DNA from 3 places in the Streptomyces sp. NPDC001348 genome. Region 1 is predicted to be linked to each of the others. Evidence: riboswitches for the same ligand, from Rfam matches in the RefSeq annotation. Region 1 holds a riboswitch; each other region holds the start of a gene.
The links. Region 1 has a riboswitch for cobalamin ahead of ACWC21_RS22520 (cobalamin biosynthesis protein). Riboswitches for the same ligand answer to the same signal wherever they lie in the genome.
Positions count from the first base shown of each region.

Region 1 (5,554 bases):
GCGCGGGCGTCGGTGGTGCGGTAGACGGCCAGGTGCATGGGCAGTTCGCTGGTGGGGACCAGCGTGCCGAGCACCTGGCGTCCGGTGAGGTCGACGCCGGTCACGTCGTGCGGTGTGAGCCGGTCGTACGGGACGCCCGACGGCGTGACCAGCACGGTGTCGCCGACGCGCACCGACACGTTGCCGGAGGTGCCGACGACGAGTCCGTCGGCCACGGTCCGGCGGGCCGTGGCGACCAGCGCCTCCCAGGCCCGTGACTCCGCCTCGCGTACGCCTCTGCTCTCTTCAGCCATGGCGGTGATCTCTGCTCTCTTCAGCCATGGCGGTGATCCTGCCAGGGGACCGGCTGACGCGGTGTCACTGCGACGCATGACGGAGTCGTATTGCCTGATTTGCCATGTCATGCACCTTTTTGGAGGTTCTGGTCCCGGCCGGGTCGCCGGACATCATCCGCACGGCCTTCACCAGGCGTTTCTGACACCTCGACGCCTATCTCAGTTCACCTTCCGTTCACTCAGGTTGCCTACGGTCAACCGACCAATGACTTCGAACGATTGCCTGGGTAAATGGAAAGCTTCTCGCTGATCCTCGCGATTGTGGTGGTAACCGCACTCGCGTTCGATTTCACGAACGGTTTCCACGACACCGCCAACGCGATGGCCACCACCATCTCGACCGGCGCGCTCAAGCCCAAGGTCGCGGTGGCCATGTCCGCCGTGCTCAACCTTGTGGGCGCTTTCCTCTCCGTGGAGGTCGCCAACACGATCTCCAAGGGTCTCGTCGACGAGAACGGCATCCGTCCCGAGGTCATCTTCGCCGCCCTGGTCGGCGCGATCCTCTGGAACCTGCTGACCTGGCTGGTGGGGCTGCCCTCCAGCTCCTCGCACGCCCTCATGGGCGGTCTGATCGGCGCCACCGTCGCCTCCGCCGGCATGGGCGCCGTCCACGGTGACGTGCTCGTCACCAAGGTGCTGCTCCCGGCGGTCGCGGCCCCCGTGGTCGCGGGTGTGGCGGCGATGCTGGCCACCCGGTTCTCCTACGGCATCGGCAAGAACGCCGACGGCGAGGCCACCCGCAAGGGCTACCGCGCCGGCCAGATCGCCTCGGCCGGTCTGGTGTCCCTGGCCCACGGCACGAACGACGCCCAGAAGACGATGGGCATCATCACCCTCGCGCTGATCGCCGGCGGCACCATCGCCCCCGGCTCCAACCCTCCCACCTGGGTGATCCTCTCCGCGGGCCTCGCCATCGCGCTCGGCACCTACATCGGCGGCTGGCGCATCATCCGCACCATGGGCAAGGGCCTGACGGAGCTTCAGCCGCAGCAGGGCTTCGCCGCCCAGACCAGCGCGGCCACGGCCATCCTGGCCTCCTCCCACCTCGGCTTCTCCCTCTCCACCACGCACGTCGTCTCCGGCTCCGTGATGGGCGCGGGCCTGGGCCGCAAGGGTGGTGTGGTCCGCTGGTCCACGGCGACCCGCATGCTCGTCGCCTGGGCGCTGACGCTCCCGGCCGCCGCACTGGTCGGCGCGCTCGCCGAGTCGGTCACCGGTCTGGGCGACTGGGGCACCGCGCTGGTCGCGGTCTTCCTCGTGGCCTCCAGCGCCGCGATCTGGAAGTACTCCCGCCGCGAGGTGGTCGACGCGACCAACGTCAACGAGACCGGGGAACCGGCCGGCGTGGTCACCACCGCGATCGCCGTCGTCACCCCGCCCCCGGTGGGCGTGGTGGCCGAGGAGCTGTCGGCCACGATCCCGTCCCCGGCGGCACCCGTCGCCGCCGACCCGGCGAACCCGCCGGCCGCCGCCGTCTGACCCCGGGCACCCGGTTAGAGAAAGCAGTTCCGACATGAAGATCGACTGGGCAGCCATCGGCTCCGTCTTCGGCGTCAGCCTCGCCGTCACCGTCGGCCTGGTGGCCCTGTTCACCCTCGGCGTCACCGGCCTCTCGCGCCGCGAGCGCGCCGCCGCCCAGGGGAACTCGGCCGCGCTCGCCGTCACCGGCGCGTACGTGTGCTTCGCGGCGTGTGCGGCGGCGGTGGCCTACGGGATCTACCTGATCATGCACAAGGCCTGATCAAGACCGGGTCAGGGCCTGATCAGACGCTGATCAGAGCCCGGCCGGGGTCTCAAGGCTCCTCCCCGAAGTCCTCGGGGAGGAGCCTTTCGCATGCCGCCGTGCCGTCCACGTCCGTGCCGGTGTGGGCCTCAGCACACTCTCCCCGTGCAGGTCAACGGCAAGTTGACGGCTCTTCCGGGGCCGTGGTGGACTTCCGGAGCCATGTACGGCGGCAGGAGAGGAAGCCGGTGCGAATCCGGCGCGGTCCCGCCACTGTCACCGGGGTAGGAAGCCCCGGGAGCCAGGAACTCTCGCCGCCGGTCTCGTCGAACCAGGGCGCGGACACCCTGAGTGAGGACATATCGCCATGCTCGCCTGCCGTTCGAGGTACAGCACCGCTTCGCTGCCCGACCCCACGGCCGGCTGAGCCGATGCGTGCCGATCGCGTCTTCGCGTACGGCGCCGCCGCCGGTCTCCTCGGCGACCACCTGCTCGGTGATCCGCACCGCGGGCATCCGGTCGCCGTGTTCGGGCGGGCCGCCTCGGCCGTGGAGCGGGTGCTGTGGCGGGACCACCGGGGGTGGGGCGCGCTGCACACCGTGGTGTGCGTGGGCGGTGCCGCCGGTCTGGGAGCCGTCGCCGCCGCGGCCGTACGTCCCTCCCGCGGCGCCTCCGTCGCGTTGACCGCCGCCGCCACATGGGCCGTCGTGGGCGGGACCTCCCTCGCCCGCGAGGCCCGGAGCATCGGCCGCGCCCTTCGGGCCGGGGACGTCGAGGCCGCCCGGGCGCGGCTGCCGCACCTGTGCGGCCGCGATCCGCAGGCACTCGACGCCGACGGGATCGCCCGCGCCGTCGTGGAGTCCGTCGCCGAGAACACCTCCGACGCGGTCGTGGGGGCCCTGGTGTGGGGCGCCCTGGGCGGGGTGCCCGGGCTGCTCGGCTTCCGGGCCGTCAACACCCTCGACGCCATGGTCGGCCACAAGTCGCCCAGGTACCGGCGCTACGGGTGGGCCTCCGCCCGGCTGGACGACCTCGCCGGATGGCCGGGGGCACGGCTGACCGCCGCACTGGCGACCGTGGCCGGCGGCGACCCGCGCGGAGCCGTACGGGCCTGGCGGGCCGACGCCGGCAAGCACCCGAGCCCCAACGCCGGGCCCGTGGAGGCCTCCTTCGCGGGCGCGCTCGGCGTGCGGCTGGGCGGGACGCTGTCGTATGGGGGGCGGGTGGAGCACCGGCCGGTGCTGAACCCGGAGGGACGCGCCGTCGCCGTGCCCGACATCGACCGGGCCGTACGGCTCTCCAGGCGCGTCGGTCTGCTCGCGCTCGGCACCACCGTCGCCGCGCGCGCCATCGTGAAGGGACGTGGGAAATGAGCGGGGGACTCCTCGTCGCCGGTACCACCTCCGACGCGGGCAAGAGCGTCGTGACCGCCGGGATCTGCCGCTGGCTGGTCCGGCAGGGGGTCAAGGTCGCGCCGTTCAAGGCGCAGAACATGTCCCTCAACTCGTTCGTGACGCGCGAGGGCGCGGAGATCGGACGGGCGCAGGCCATGCAGGCGCAGGCGTGCCGCGTCGAGCCCACCGCGCTGATGAACCCCGTGCTACTCAAGCCCGGTGGGGAGCAGAGCAGTCAGGTGGTGCTCCTGGGCAAGCCGGTGGGCGAGCTGAGCGCGCGCGGCTACCACGGCGGGCGGCAGCAGCGGCTGCTGGGGACCGTGCTGGAGTGCCTGGAGGAGCTGCGGGGCACGTATGACGCGGTGATCTGCGAGGGGGCCGGCTCACCCGCCGAGATCAACCTGCGGCGGACCGACATCGTGAACATGGGCATCGCGCGGAACGCGCGGCTGCCCGTGCTCGTCGTCGGCGACATCGACCGCGGCGGCGTCTTCGCCTCGTTCTTCGGGACCGTCGCACTGCTGTCCCGCGAGGACCAGGAGCTCGTCGCCGGGTTCCTCGTCAACAAGTTCCGCGGTGACGTCTCCCTGCTGGAACCCGGCCTCGACATGCTGCACGGGCTCACCGGGCGGCGCACGTACGGCGTGCTGCCCTTCCGGCACGGGCTCGGCATCGACGAGGAGGACGGTCTCCGCGTCTCACTTCGGGGAACGGTCCGCGAGTCGAACACCGCCCCGCCCGTCGGCGAGGACGTGCTGCGGGTCGCCGTGTGCGCGATCCCGCTGATGTCCAACTTCACCGACGTGGACGCGCTGGCCGCCGAACCGGGTGTCGTGGTGCGGTTCGTGGACCGGGCGGAGGAGCTGGCGGACGCCGACCTCGTGGTGATCCCCGGGACGCGCGGGACCGTGCGGGCGCTGGAGTGGCTGCGGGAGCGGGGGCTCGCGAAGGCGATCAGCAGGAGAGCCGCCGAAGGACGGCCGGTCCTCGGCATCTGCGGCGGCTTCCAGATCCTCGGCGAGCACATCGAGGACGAGGTCGAGTCGCGCGCCGGTCAGGTCGAAGGGCTCGGAGTCCTTCCCGTCCGCGTGCGGTTCGCCCGCGAGAAGACCCTCACCCGGCCCGTCGGGGAAGCCCTCGGCGAGCGGGTCGAGGGGTACGAGATCCACCACGGGGTCGCCGAAGTGACGGACGGCGTGCCGTTCCTGGACGGCTGCCGGGTCGGCCAGACCTGGGGCACGCACTGGCACGGCTCGCTGGAGTCGGACGGCTTCCGGCGGGCCTTCCTGCGCGAGGTGGCCGCCGCCGCGGGCCGCCGCTTCGTGCCCGCCGCCGACACCTCGTTCGCCGCGCTGCGCGAGGAGCAGCTCGACCGGCTGGGCGACCTGATCGAACAACACGCGGACACGGACGCGCTCCGACGGCTCATCGAGTCGGGCGCGCCGCAAGGACTGCCCTTCATTCCACCGGGAGCGCCCGCATGAGCACAGTGCTGTTGTTGTCGACCGCCGACACCGATCTGCTGGCGGCGCGGGCCGCCACCGGTGCCTCGTACCGGATCGGCAACCCGACCCGGGTGGACGTCGAGGCGGAGCTGCCCGCCCTCCTCGCGGGCGCCGACATCGCCGTGGTACGGCTGCTCGGCGGCAAGCGGGCCTGGGAGGACGGGCTGGCCGTGCTCAAGGCCTCGGGCGTGCCGACCGTGCTGCTCGGCGGGGAGGCCGTGCCCGACGCGGAGTTGATGGCCGAGTCGTCCGTGCCCGCGGGTGTCGTGGCCGAGGCGCTGAGGTACCTCGTGGAGGGCGGCCCCGAGAACCTGACCGAGCTCGCCCGGTTCCTGTCCGACACCGTGCTGCTGACCGGCGAGGGGTTCGTCGAGCCGCGGAAGATGCCGGAGTACGGCGTGCACGGCTCCCGCACGTTCCAGGAGGGCCGCCCGACGGTCGGCGTGCTCTTCTACCGCGCCCATGAACTGAGCGGCAACACCGCCTTCGTGGACACCCTGTGCGACGCGATCGAGGCGCACGGCGCCAACGCCCTGCCGGTCTACTGCGGTTCGCTGCGCGGCGCCGACGCCGGGCTGTACGAGATCCTCGGCCGGG
Region 1 is NZ_JBSFIK010000021.1:85,736-91,289, reverse strand. It holds gene ACWC21_RS22535 (class II aldolase/adducin family protein) at 1-293, opposite strand, end outside; gene ACWC21_RS22530 (anion permease) at 567-1,814, shown strand; gene ACWC21_RS22525 (hypothetical protein) at 1,849-2,076, shown strand; cobalamin riboswitch at 2,272-2,391, shown strand; gene ACWC21_RS22520 (cobalamin biosynthesis protein) at 2,490-3,431, shown strand; gene ACWC21_RS22515 (cobyric acid synthase) at 3,428-4,936, shown strand; partial or broken gene ACWC21_RS22510 (cobaltochelatase subunit CobN) at 4,933-5,554, shown strand, end outside.

Region 2 (5,554 bases), on a different contig from region 1:
CGTTCGCCCGCGGGCGTACGGCGCTGGAGGTGGCGCACGACGTGATCGGGCACCACACGCGGTTCGACGGGGACCGGCCCTGACGGCGGTCAGACCTGGGTGCGGGCTTCGTCGCGGACCTGGGCCAGGCGCTGGGCGCCGACTTCCAGGACCCGGTGGGCGGTGTCGTCCGGGAGCACGGTGCCGGGCGCGCCGAGGGTGAGCACGATCGACTGGTCCCCGACGCGTACCGCGGCGACGTCCACGCTGAGCACGGGTGTGTCGCCGTCCGCGTCGGCCTCGCCGGTCAGCGTGACCCGCAGGCCCTGCCGGGCGTCCCCGACGGCCGGCAACGGCAGTTCCTCCACCTGCACGGCCTCGGCGCCGGCGCGGGTGGTCGTCGCAAGGAACTGTCCGCAGCTGCCCGGCAGCGTGCGCAGCCAGGCCAGTACGCGGTCCACGTCCGCCGGGCGGTGGGCGGCGACCTGGTAGCGCAGCTGGGCGAGGTCGTCGGTGTCGTCCAGGGCGGTCACGGCGGCCTGGCCGCCCCACGGCGCGCCGAACAGCTCCTCGGTGTACAGCGCCTCCAGCATCCGCTGACAGTCGGGTGCCGCGTTCGTCGTCGCCTTCAGCATCCCGTCCCGCCAGGTCGCCGCCCCCTCGGACGGCACCCAGGGCGCGCCGAGGTCGGCCTCGCCGACCAGGGCGGACCGGGCCTGGTCGCCGGTCAGGGCGGGGTCGGGGCCGTCCTGCCCGTCCGGTGACAGGGCCGAGGTGGCCACCGGGTCCCGGGCCTGGTCCGGGGTGCGCACCAGGCAGGAGGAGGCACTGAGCAGCGTGGCCGCGGTGAGCAGGAGGGCGGCGGGGCGGCGGGTGACCGAGGGGCGGGGCATGTACTCACGGCACCACTGCCTCCGGCGGTCCACCAGCGGTCCGGGCCGTCCGGGTGAGGGGTGCTCCCCGTGCACTGCTGGGGGCTGCCGCCCCCGGACCCCCGCTTCGGCCCGGACGGCCTCGTCGCCGAACGCCGGACGGCTGAGTACGCGACCCGGTGACGCGGGCCCCGTCCGGGGCTGATCCTGGGGGCGGAACGACAGAAGGAGTCCACCGTGACCGGTCAGCCCATACCTGTGATCATCGACTGTGACACCGGGGTCGACGACGCCCTGGCCCTGCTGTTCGCCGTCCGCCACCCGGACCTGGACCTGCGGGCGGTGACGTGCGTGGCCGGGAACACGGACGTCGACGGGGTGGTCCGCAACACCCTGACGGTGCTGGAGCAGGCCGGCGCGCCGGACATCCCGGTGGCCCGCGGGGCCGAGCGGCCGCTGATCGAGCCGGCCCGCTCGGCACGGCACGTGCACGGCCACGACGGGATGGGCGACCTGGGGCTGCCCGCGCCGACCCGGGCCCCGGCCGCCGTGGACGCGGTGACGCTGCTGCACCGTGAGATCCTCGCCTCGCCCCGCCCGGTCACCCTGGTCCCGACGGCTCCGCTCACCAACATCGCTCTGCTGTTGCGCACCCACCCGGAGGTGACCCGCAACATCGAGCGGATCGTGTTCATGGGCGGGGCCGTGACCACCGGGAACGCCACGCCCGTCGCCGAGTTCAACGTCTGGCACGACCCGGAGGCGGCGGCGGTCCTGCTCACCGCCGGGGTGCCGATCACCATGTACGGGCTGGACGTCTTCCACCAGGTCGTCGTGGACGGGGGCCAGGTGCGGCGGCTGCGGGCGAGCGCCGAGCCCGGCACCCGGCTGGCCGGCGAACTGCTCGCCCACCGGCCGACGGCGCAGGGCGGCCCCGCCGAGGCCGAGGCGGCGGGCGGCCTCGGCGACGCGGGCGCGGTCTGCGCGGTCGCCGACCCGGAGGGCATCACCACCCGCCTGCTGCCCGTCGAGGTCACCCTCGCCCCGGGCCCGTCCCGGGGCCAGACCGTCGTCGACCGCCGCCCCCGCCCGGGCGAGTCCGAGATCCACGACGGCGTCCGCGAACAGACCCTGGTGGACGTGGCCTTGGAGGTGGACGTCGACCGGTTCGTGAAGCTGTACCTGGAGACCGTGGAGCGGCCCTGGCCGCCCAGCCGCCTGGCCGACTAGTCGGTGGTGGCGGGGGCCGGGGCCGGTGCCCCCCACCGTTCCTCCACCCGGGCCACCTTCCAGTAGGTCAGGGCCGCCGCCCACACCACCACGAACAGGCCGACGATGAGGTAGCCGACGTTGTCCAGGTCGAGGTCCGCGATCCAGCCGGTGACGCCGTCGCGCAGGTCGAGTTTGTCGTGCAGGACGCCGACCAGCTCGATGGTGCCGATGAAGAAGGCGACGGCGATGGACAGCCCGGTGATGGTGAGGTTGTAGAACACCTTGCGCACCGGGTTGGAGAACGCCCACTGGTAGGCGAAGTTCATGAAGGTGCCGTCGAGGGTGTCGAACAGGCTCATCCCGGCGGCGAAGAGGAGGGGCAGGCAGAGGATCGCGTACCAGGGCAGGCCGGCCGCCGCGCCCGAACCGGCCATCACCATCAGCGTGACCTCGGTGGCGGTGTCGAAGCCGAGGCCGAAGAGGAAGCCCAGGGGGAACATCTGGCCGGGGCGGGAGACCGACTTCGTGAGACGGCCGAGGATGCGGTTCATGAACCCCCGGGAGTCCAGGTGGGCTTCGAGCTCCGTCTCGTCGTACGTCCCGGCCCGCATCGCCTTGAACACGCGCAGGATGCCCGTCAGGGCGACCAGGTTCAGGGCGGCGATGAGATAGAGGAAGGTCCCCGAGATGGTCGTGCCCATGAAGCCGAGGACCTGGTGGGTGCGCGAGCCCTCGTTCATCACCTTGCCGGCGAGCTGGGTGCCGCCCGCGATCAGCGTCGCGAGGACCACCACCACGCTGGAGTGCCCGAGCGCGAACCAGAAGCCCACCGACACCGGGCGCTTGCCGTCGGCCATCAGCTTGCGGGTGGTGTTGTCGATGGCGGCTATGTGGTCGGCGTCGAAGGCGTGCCGCATGCCGAGGGTGTAGGCGGTGATGCCCAGGCCGATCCCGAAGGCCTTGGTGCCGACCTTGTAGTGCTCGGGGACGACGAGCAGGAAGAGGATGCCGAACGCGACGACGTGCAGGGCGAGGATCACCACCAGCAGCCCGGCCGTTCTGATCGTGTCCTCGCGCCGCCACCGGAAGGAGGGGGGCACCGTCGTCGTCGGGGCGGTTTTCGCGGGCAGGGTCATCCGGTTCACGCTCCAGCACCTCGTGGATCACTTCGTGAGCTGCCGTGGCCGGTCTCCTGGCTTACGGGTGGTTGCGTCCGCCGTCCCTGCCTTCCCGGTCGTACGACCAGTGGCCCGGCGGATGCCGGACGGGACGTGAACTCCCCGATCACAGTGGCGAGGGCCGCGTCGACATCGCATCGACTTCCCGAGCACCACGGCGTGCCCACCGTAGGGGCGGAAGCGGTTCCCTGCATAGCTGCGTACCTGCGCAGGTATGGAAGATCACAGAACGGCGCCTGCCACTATGGCGTCATGCATCTCGTGCCTGCCGACCGCGCGGACCGTCGCACCATCGACGGTCACCGGGTGTGCGACGCCATCGCCGCGATCGGCGAACCCGGTCATGTGCGCACCTGGGCCGACCGTTTCTCCCTGCTCGCCGACGCCAAGCGGCTCGCTCTGCTGCTCGCCCTGCACCGCACCGGGCCGCTCGCCGTGTCCGATCTGGCCATCGCGACCGGCATGAACGACCCCGCCGTCTCCCAGGCTCTGCGGCTGCTGCGGGCGGCGGGGGTCGTGGAGGGTGAGAAGGAGGGGCGGGTGGTCAGGTACCGGGTGGTGGACGCCGAGGTGCAGGGGCTGCTGAAGCGCTGCACGGCCGACGGGGGCTGACCGGCCCGCCCCGCGGGGGTCAGCCGCGTGCCGTCCGCTTCCGGCGCGTCGCGACGATGATGGCGGCACCGCCGGCCAGGAGCACCGCCGCACCCCCGACGATCATGCCGGAGCCGCTGCCGCCACCGGTCTCGGCGAGGTCGCCGCCGCCCCCGTCGGGCGTCGTGGCCGCGGCCGGGCTGGACTCCGAGGCGGACGGGGTCGGCGTGGTGGCGGACGTCGGCTTCGAGGCGCTCGGGCTCGGGGTGTCGCTGCCGTCGGCCGGGGTCGACGGCTCGGCCGGCGGGACGGACGCGGGGGAGGACGGGGTCGGCGTGGCGGACTGGTTGGAGGTGCAGTCCTTCGTGCCGCCGTTCCAGGCCGCGATCAGCTTGTCCTTGATGACCGGGTGGTCCGGGCCCTTGGGCAGGTCGCCGTGCTCGAAGCCGTCCTTGGCGTCGAGCTTGCCGTCGAACTTCACCGCACCCCGGTAGAGGTCGATCTGCGCGAAGCAGCCGGCGTCCGGCACCGCGATGTCGAGGGAGTCGGTCTGGCCCGGCTTGACCGTCACGGAGTCGAAGTCGATGAAGACCTGCTCGCCGGAGGTGCCGAAGGAGGAGCCGTGGGCGACGTAGGAGGCCAGCGAGGCGGTGCAGGTGGAGGCGTCACCGGCGGTGCGGACCTTGATGTGGACCTTGCCGTCCTCGGTGGGCCTGAGGTTCTGGTCGTCGACCTTGACCGAGTCGTAGAAGCCGGTGCCGTCCAGCGAGAACTGGCAGCGTTCGGTACCGGTCTCCGTGCCCGCGCCGGTGCCCGGCTTGTAGGCGCCGCCGGACTTCCAGCCGTCCCCGCCGTCGCCGGCCCAGGCAGCGGAGGAGGCTGCGACGGAGGCCGCGCAGAGGGCGAGCGTCGCGACGCCCGTTCCCAGCAGGCGACGCGCGGTGGCACGACTCGCTATGGACATGTGTATCCCTATCAGGAGTTCTGAGGTGGTCTCAGACGGTGTGAACCGGCCTGAAACAGGCAGAGGAAAGCAGAGGGAAGCAGCGGAAAGCAGAGGAAGCGCTGGGCTCGATGGTCATATGCGCCACAGTGTGAGCACATGGTGAGGCGACCTGCGGAACCCTGTCAACCTGCGCTGATTCGAGGTCAGTTGATGACCCATTACAACCTCGCCACACTGGGAAGAATCCGTTCCGCATAGTGTGAAGGTTCACTTTCCCGGCAATGTGAACAGGCTTTCTGTGCCGTCCTCTCCAAGGGAGCCGATGTGACCGACCTTTCGTCCAGGAATCCCGACTGGTGGCGCCAGGCCGTCGTCTACCAGGTCTACCCCCGCAGCTTCGCCGACGCGGACGGCGACGGGCTCGGTGACATCCGGGGCATCGCCGAACGGCTGCACCACGTGGCCGCGCTGGGCGCCGACGCCGTGTGGCTGAGCCCGTTCTACCCGTCGGAACTGGCCGACGGCGGCTACGACGTCGCCGACCCCAGGGACGTCGACCCCCGCCTCGGCACGCTGGACGACTTCGACGCCATGGTCGCCGAGGCCCACCGGCTGGGCCTGAAGGTGATCGTCGACATCGTCCCCAACCACACCTCCCACCAGCACACCTGGTTCCAGGAGGCCCTGCGCGCCGGTCCCGGCTCCGCCGCCCGCGACCGCTACGTCTTCCGCGCCGGACGCGGGGAGCGGGGTGAACTTCCGCCCACCGACTGGCA
Region 2 is NZ_JBSFIK010000066.1:27,898-33,451, forward strand. It holds gene ACWC21_RS39600 (GAF and ANTAR domain-containing protein) at 1-83, shown strand, start outside; gene ACWC21_RS39605 (hypothetical protein) at 90-872, opposite strand; gene ACWC21_RS39610 (nucleoside hydrolase) at 1,089-2,081, shown strand; gene ACWC21_RS39615 (HoxN/HupN/NixA family nickel/cobalt transporter) at 2,078-3,199, opposite strand; cobalamin riboswitch at 3,229-3,413, opposite strand; gene ACWC21_RS39620 (ArsR/SmtB family transcription factor) at 3,494-3,853, shown strand; gene ACWC21_RS39625 (LAETG motif-containing sortase-dependent surface protein) at 3,873-4,796, opposite strand; gene ACWC21_RS39630 (glycoside hydrolase family 13 protein) at 5,103-5,554, shown strand, end outside.
Region 2: it holds a riboswitch for cobalamin, as region 1 does, so the genes downstream of both, ACWC21_RS39615 (HoxN/HupN/NixA family nickel/cobalt transporter) here and ACWC21_RS22520 (cobalamin biosynthesis protein) in region 1, are expected to answer to the same signal.

Region 3 (5,554 bases), on a different contig from region 1:
TGGCGCTGACCGGCATCCTGGCGACGATGCCGTACATCGCGCTCCAGCTGGTCGGCATCCAGGCCGTGCTGGACGTGATGGGGGTCGGCGGCGGCGAGAACACCAACTGGTTCGTGAAGGACCTGCCGCTGCTGATCGCCTTCGGCGTGCTGGCCGCCTACACCTACTCCTCGGGGCTGAGGGCCCCCGCGCTGATCGCGTTCGTCAAGGACGCGCTGATCTACATCGTCATCGCCGTCGCGATCATCTACATCCCGATCAAACTGGGCGGGTTCGACGACGTCTTCGCCAAGGCGGGCGACGCGTTCAGCCAGGTCAACCCGGCGACCGGGAAGCCGCGCGGCACGCTCGTGCCGGGCGAGGCGAACCAGTGGACATACGCGACCCTGGCCCTGGGCTCCGCGCTGGCGCTGTTCATGTACCCGCACTCGATCACCGCGACCCTGTCCTCGCGCAGCCGTGACGTGATCCGCCGCAACACCACGATCCTGCCGCTGTACTCCCTGATGCTGGGCCTGCTGGCGCTGCTGGGCTTCATGGCGATCGCGGCCGGGGTGAAGGTCACCAACGGCCAGCTGGCCATCCCGCAGCTGTTCGAGAACATGTTCCCGGACTGGTTCGCCGGTGTGGCCTTCGCGGCGATCGGCATCGGTGCGCTGGTGCCGGCGGCGATCATGTCGATCGCGGCCGCCAACCTCTTCACCCGCAACATCTACAAGGACTTCATCAAGCCGGACGCCACGCCGAAGCAGGAGGCTCAGGTCTCCAAGTTCGTGTCGCTGCTGGTGAAGGTCGGCGCGCTGGTCTTCGTCCTCACCATGGACAAGACCGTCGCGATCAACTTCCAGCTGCTCGGCGGCATCTGGATCCTGCAGACCTTCCCGGCCCTGGTCGGCGGCCTGTTCACCCGCTGGTTCCACCGCTGGGCGCTGCTCGCGGGCTGGGCGGTCGGCATGGTGTACGGCACGCTCGCCGCGTACGGCATCTCCTCGCCGACGCAGCCGCACTTCGGCGGCAACGCCAAGGAGATCCCGGGCCTCGGGGAGATCGGCTACATCGGCCTGACGGCGTTCGTCCTCAATGTCCTCGTGACCGTGGTCCTGACCTTCGTCCTGAGGGCGGCGAAGGCCCCCGAGGGCGTCGACGAGACCAGGCCGGAGGACTACACGGCGGACGCCGGCGACCCGGGCGTACAGGTGGAACTGCCGCCCGCGACGGCCGGCAGCACGCACTGAGCCGTACGCGTCGGACGGGCCGCCGGGGAAATCCGGCGGCCCGTCGTCGTACCCGTCGGGCACACTCGCCCCCATGGACATCCTGATACGGCACGCGGCAGCCGACGAGTACGAGGCCCTCGGTGAGATCACCGCCCAGGCCTATCTCCAGGACGGGCTCCTCGACTTCGGGGAGGGCGACCGGTACCTCGGTGAGCTGAGGGACGTGGCCAAGCGGGCCGCCGCCGCCGACGTACTGGTCGCCGAGGCGGACGGGGAGGTGCTCGGCGGGGTCACCTTCGTACCGTCCGGCGGACCCATGGCCGACATCGCCGGGCCGGGAGAGGCCGAGATACGGATGCTCGCGGTCGCCCGCACGGCGCGCGGCCGGGGCGCCGGCGGGGCGCTCGTCCAGGCCTGCGTCGACCGTGCGCGGGCCACGGAGGGCTGTGTGCGGATCGTCCTGTCGACCCAGCGCGCCATGCACGCCGCCCACCGCATCTACGAACGCCTGGGTTTCGTCCGCACTCCCGAGCGGGACTGGGCCCCCCTCCCGGATCTCGCCGACGTCACTCTCCTCACTTATGAGTTGACGCTCTGAAGCAGACGCAACACAACATCTGGGGGTGCCACCACAGCCCGGCACTAGATGTATGCTCATGCTCGCTGTCGCCGCAGGGGAATCCGGTGCGAATCCGGAACTGTCCCGCAACGGTGTACTCGCACCCGTATGCCCGCATACGGGTGGCGAGGGTCAGTCCGAGGACCTGCCGACAGCGTGCCCGGCCGTCCGGTCGGGCGCCCATGACGTCCGGGCCTCGTGGAGTGGGCCGGTGGACGCGACGCCGCGTGCGCTCGTGCCGCCCCCTGCCCTCCGCCAGGCCCCGTGCCGAGCGAGGGAGTGCCCCACGTGACCATCGCGCCAGCCGACCCGGCTTCAGCCACCCCGGCGACCGAGGCCGTCCCGGTGGAGCCGGACGGTCCCGGAGCCACGCTGCTGCGGACCCTGACCGAGCTGACCGCCGACCTGCCCGACGCCGACCCCGGCCGGGTGGCCGCCGCCGCGCTGCGCGGCCGGTCGGCGCGGGCCGACGAGGCCGAGCTGCGCGAGCTGGCCACGGAGACGGCCGCCGGCCTGATCTCCGAGGATCCGGCCTACTCGAGGCTGGCCGCCCGGCTGCTCACCCTCACCATCCGCGCCGAAGCGGCCTCGCAGGGCGTCACGTCCTTCACCGGGTCCGTCGCCGTGGGCCATCGCGAGGGGCTCATCGCCGACCGCACCGCGGAGTTCGTACGGCTGCACGCCGAGCGCCTGGACGCGCTGGTCGACACCGGCGCCGACGACCGTTTCGGCTACTTCGGTCTGCGCACCCTGCACAGCCGGTACCTGCTGCGCCACCCGATCAACCGCAAGGTCGTCGAGACGCCCCAGCACTTCATGCTGCGCGTCGCCGCCGGTCTCGCCGAGGACGACACCAGCCGCTCGGTGGACGAGGTCGCGGCGCTCTACGGGCTGATGAGCCGCCTCGACTACCTGCCCTCCTCCCCCACCCTCTTCAACTCCGGCACCCGGCATCCCCAGATGTCGTCCTGCTACCTCCTGGACTCCCCCAAGGACGAGCTGGACTCCATCTACGACCGCTACCACCAGGTCGCCCGGCTGTCCAAGCACGCCGGCGGCATCGGGCTGGCGTACTCCCGTATCCGCTCCCGCGGTTCGCTGATCCGCGGCACCAACGGGCACTCCAACGGCATCGTGCCGTTCCTGAAGACGCTGGACGCCTCCGTCGCCGCGGTGAACCAGGGCGGCCGCCGCAAGGGCGCCGCGGCCGTCTACCTGGAGACCTGGCACTCCGACATCGAGGAGTTCCTGGAACTGCGGGACAACACCGGCGAGGACGCCCGCCGTACGCACAACCTCAACCTCGCGCACTGGGTCCCGGACGAGTTCATGCGCCGGGTCGACGCCGACGAGCAGTGGTCGCTGTTCTCCCCGGCGGACGTGCCGGAGCTGGTGGACCTGTGGGGCGAGGAGTTCGACGCCGCCTACCGCGGGGCCGAGGCGGCGGGCCTGGCCAGGAAGACCATCCCGGCCCGCGACCTGTACGGCCGGATGATGCGCACCCTCGCACAGACCGGCAACGGCTGGATGACCTTCAAGGACGCCGCCAACCGCACCGCCAACCAGACGGCCGAGCCGGGCCACGTCGTGCACTCCTCCAACCTCTGCACGGAGATCCTCGAGGTCACGGACGACGGGGAGACCGCGGTCTGCAACCTGGGCTCGGTGAACCTCGGCGCCTTCGTCGACACGGCGAGCGGCGACATCGACTGGGAGCGGCTGGACGAGACGGTCCGCACCGCCGTCACCTTCCTCGACCGCGTCGTCGACATCAACTTCTACCCGACGGAGCAGGCGGGCCGCTCCAACGCGAAGTGGCGCCCGGTCGGCCTGGGCGCGATGGGCCTGCAGGACGTCTTCTTCAAGCTGCGGCTGCCCTTCGACTCCCCCGAGGCCAGGACGCTCTCCACGCGCATCGCCGAGCGCGTCATGCTCGCCGCGTACGAGGCCTCCGCCGACCTCGCCGAGCGGAGCGGCCCGCTGCCGGCCTGGGAGAAGACCCGCACGGCCCGCGGTGTGCTGCACCCGGACCACTACGGCGTCGAGTTCGCCTGGCCGGAGCGCTGGGCGGCGCTGCGTGCGCGGATCGCGACGACCGGCCTGCGCAACTCGCTGCTGCTGGCCATCGCGCCCACCGCCACCATCGCCTCGATCGCCGGCGTCTACGAGTGCATCGAGCCGCAGGTCTCCAACCTGTTCAAGCGCGAGACGCTCTCCGGGGAGTTCCTGCAGGTCAACTCCTACCTGGTGAAGGACCTCAAGGAGCTGGGCGTGTGGGACGCCCGGACCCGTGAGGCGCTGCGCGAGTCGAACGGCTCGGTGCAGGAGTTCGCCTGGATCCCGGCCGAGGTACGGGCCCTGTACCGCACGGCCTGGGAGATCCCGCAGCGCGGTCTGATCGACATGGCCGCCGCGCGCACCCCGTTCCTGGACCAGTCCCAGTCGCTGAACCTGTTCCTGGAGACGCCGACGATCGGCAAGCTCTCCTCGATGTACGCGTACGCCTGGAAGCAGGGTCTGAAGACGACCTACTACCTGCGCTCCCGCCCGGCGACCCGGATCGCCCGCGCCGCCCAGGGCCAGGCGCAGTCCCGGAAGCCGATCCCCGTCCAGCAGGCCGCCGACCCCGACGCGGTCGCCTGCTCCCTTGAGAACCCCGAGTCCTGCGAGGCCTGCCAGTAATGACCACCCGATCCGCGAACCTGCTCGACCCGGGCTTCGAACTGACCCTGCGTCCCATGCGCTACCCGGACTTCTACGAGCGCTACCGGGACGCCATCAAGAACACCTGGACCGTCGAGGAGGTCGACCTCCACTCGGACGTCGCCGACCTCGCGAAGCTGTCCCCTGCGGAGCAGCACCTGATCGGCCGTCTGGTCGCGTTCTTCGCGACCGGTGACTCGATCGTCGCGAACAACCTCGTGCTGACCCTCTACAAGCACATCAACTCCCCCGAGGCGCGGCTCTACCTGAGCCGGCAGCTCTTCGAGGAGGCCGTGCACGTCCAGTTCTACCTGACCCTGCTGGACACCTATCTGCCCGACCCGGAGGACCGCACCGCCGCCTTCGCGGCCGTGGAGAACATCCCCTCGATCCGTGAGAAGGCCGGGTTCTGCTTCAAGTGGATCAACGAGGTCGAGAAGCTGGAGCGGCTGGAGTCCCGGGCGGACCGCCGTCGCTTCCTGCTGAACCTCATCTGCTTCGCCGCGTGCATCGAGGGCCTGTTCTTCTACGGCGCCTTCGCGTACGTCTACTGGTTCCGCAGCCGGGGTCTGCTGCACGGCCTGGCGACCGGCACCAACTGGGTGTTCCGCGACGAGACGATGCACATGTCGTTCGCGTTCGACGTCGTGGACACCGTTCGCAAGGAGGAGCCGGACCTCTTCGACGACGAGCTCCAGCAGCAGGTGACCGACATGCTGCGGGAGGCCGTCGAGGCCGAGCTGCAGTTCGCGCGCGACCTGTGCGGTGACGGCCTCCCGGGGATGAACACCGACTCGATGCGGCAGTACCTGGAGTGCGTCGCCGACCAGCGTCTGACGCGCCTCGGCTTCGCTCCGGTGTACGGCTCGGAGAATCCCTTCTCCTTCATGGAGTTGCAGGGTGTCCAGGAGCTGACCAACTTCTTCGAGCGGCGTCCGTCGGCGTACCAGGTGGCGGTGGAGGGCACCGTCGACCTGGACGAGGACTTCTGAGCCGCCCGGGCGGCCCGTAGGTC
Region 3 is NZ_JBSFIK010000015.1:109,881-115,434, forward strand. It holds gene mctP (monocarboxylate uptake permease MctP) at 1-1,235, shown strand, start outside; gene ACWC21_RS18120 (GNAT family N-acetyltransferase) at 1,309-1,815, shown strand; cobalamin riboswitch at 1,868-2,003, shown strand; gene ACWC21_RS18125 (ribonucleoside-diphosphate reductase subunit alpha) at 2,125-4,518, shown strand; gene ACWC21_RS18130 (ribonucleotide-diphosphate reductase subunit beta) at 4,518-5,531, shown strand.
Region 3: it holds a riboswitch for cobalamin, as region 1 does, so the genes downstream of both, ACWC21_RS18125 (ribonucleoside-diphosphate reductase subunit alpha) here and ACWC21_RS22520 (cobalamin biosynthesis protein) in region 1, are expected to answer to the same signal.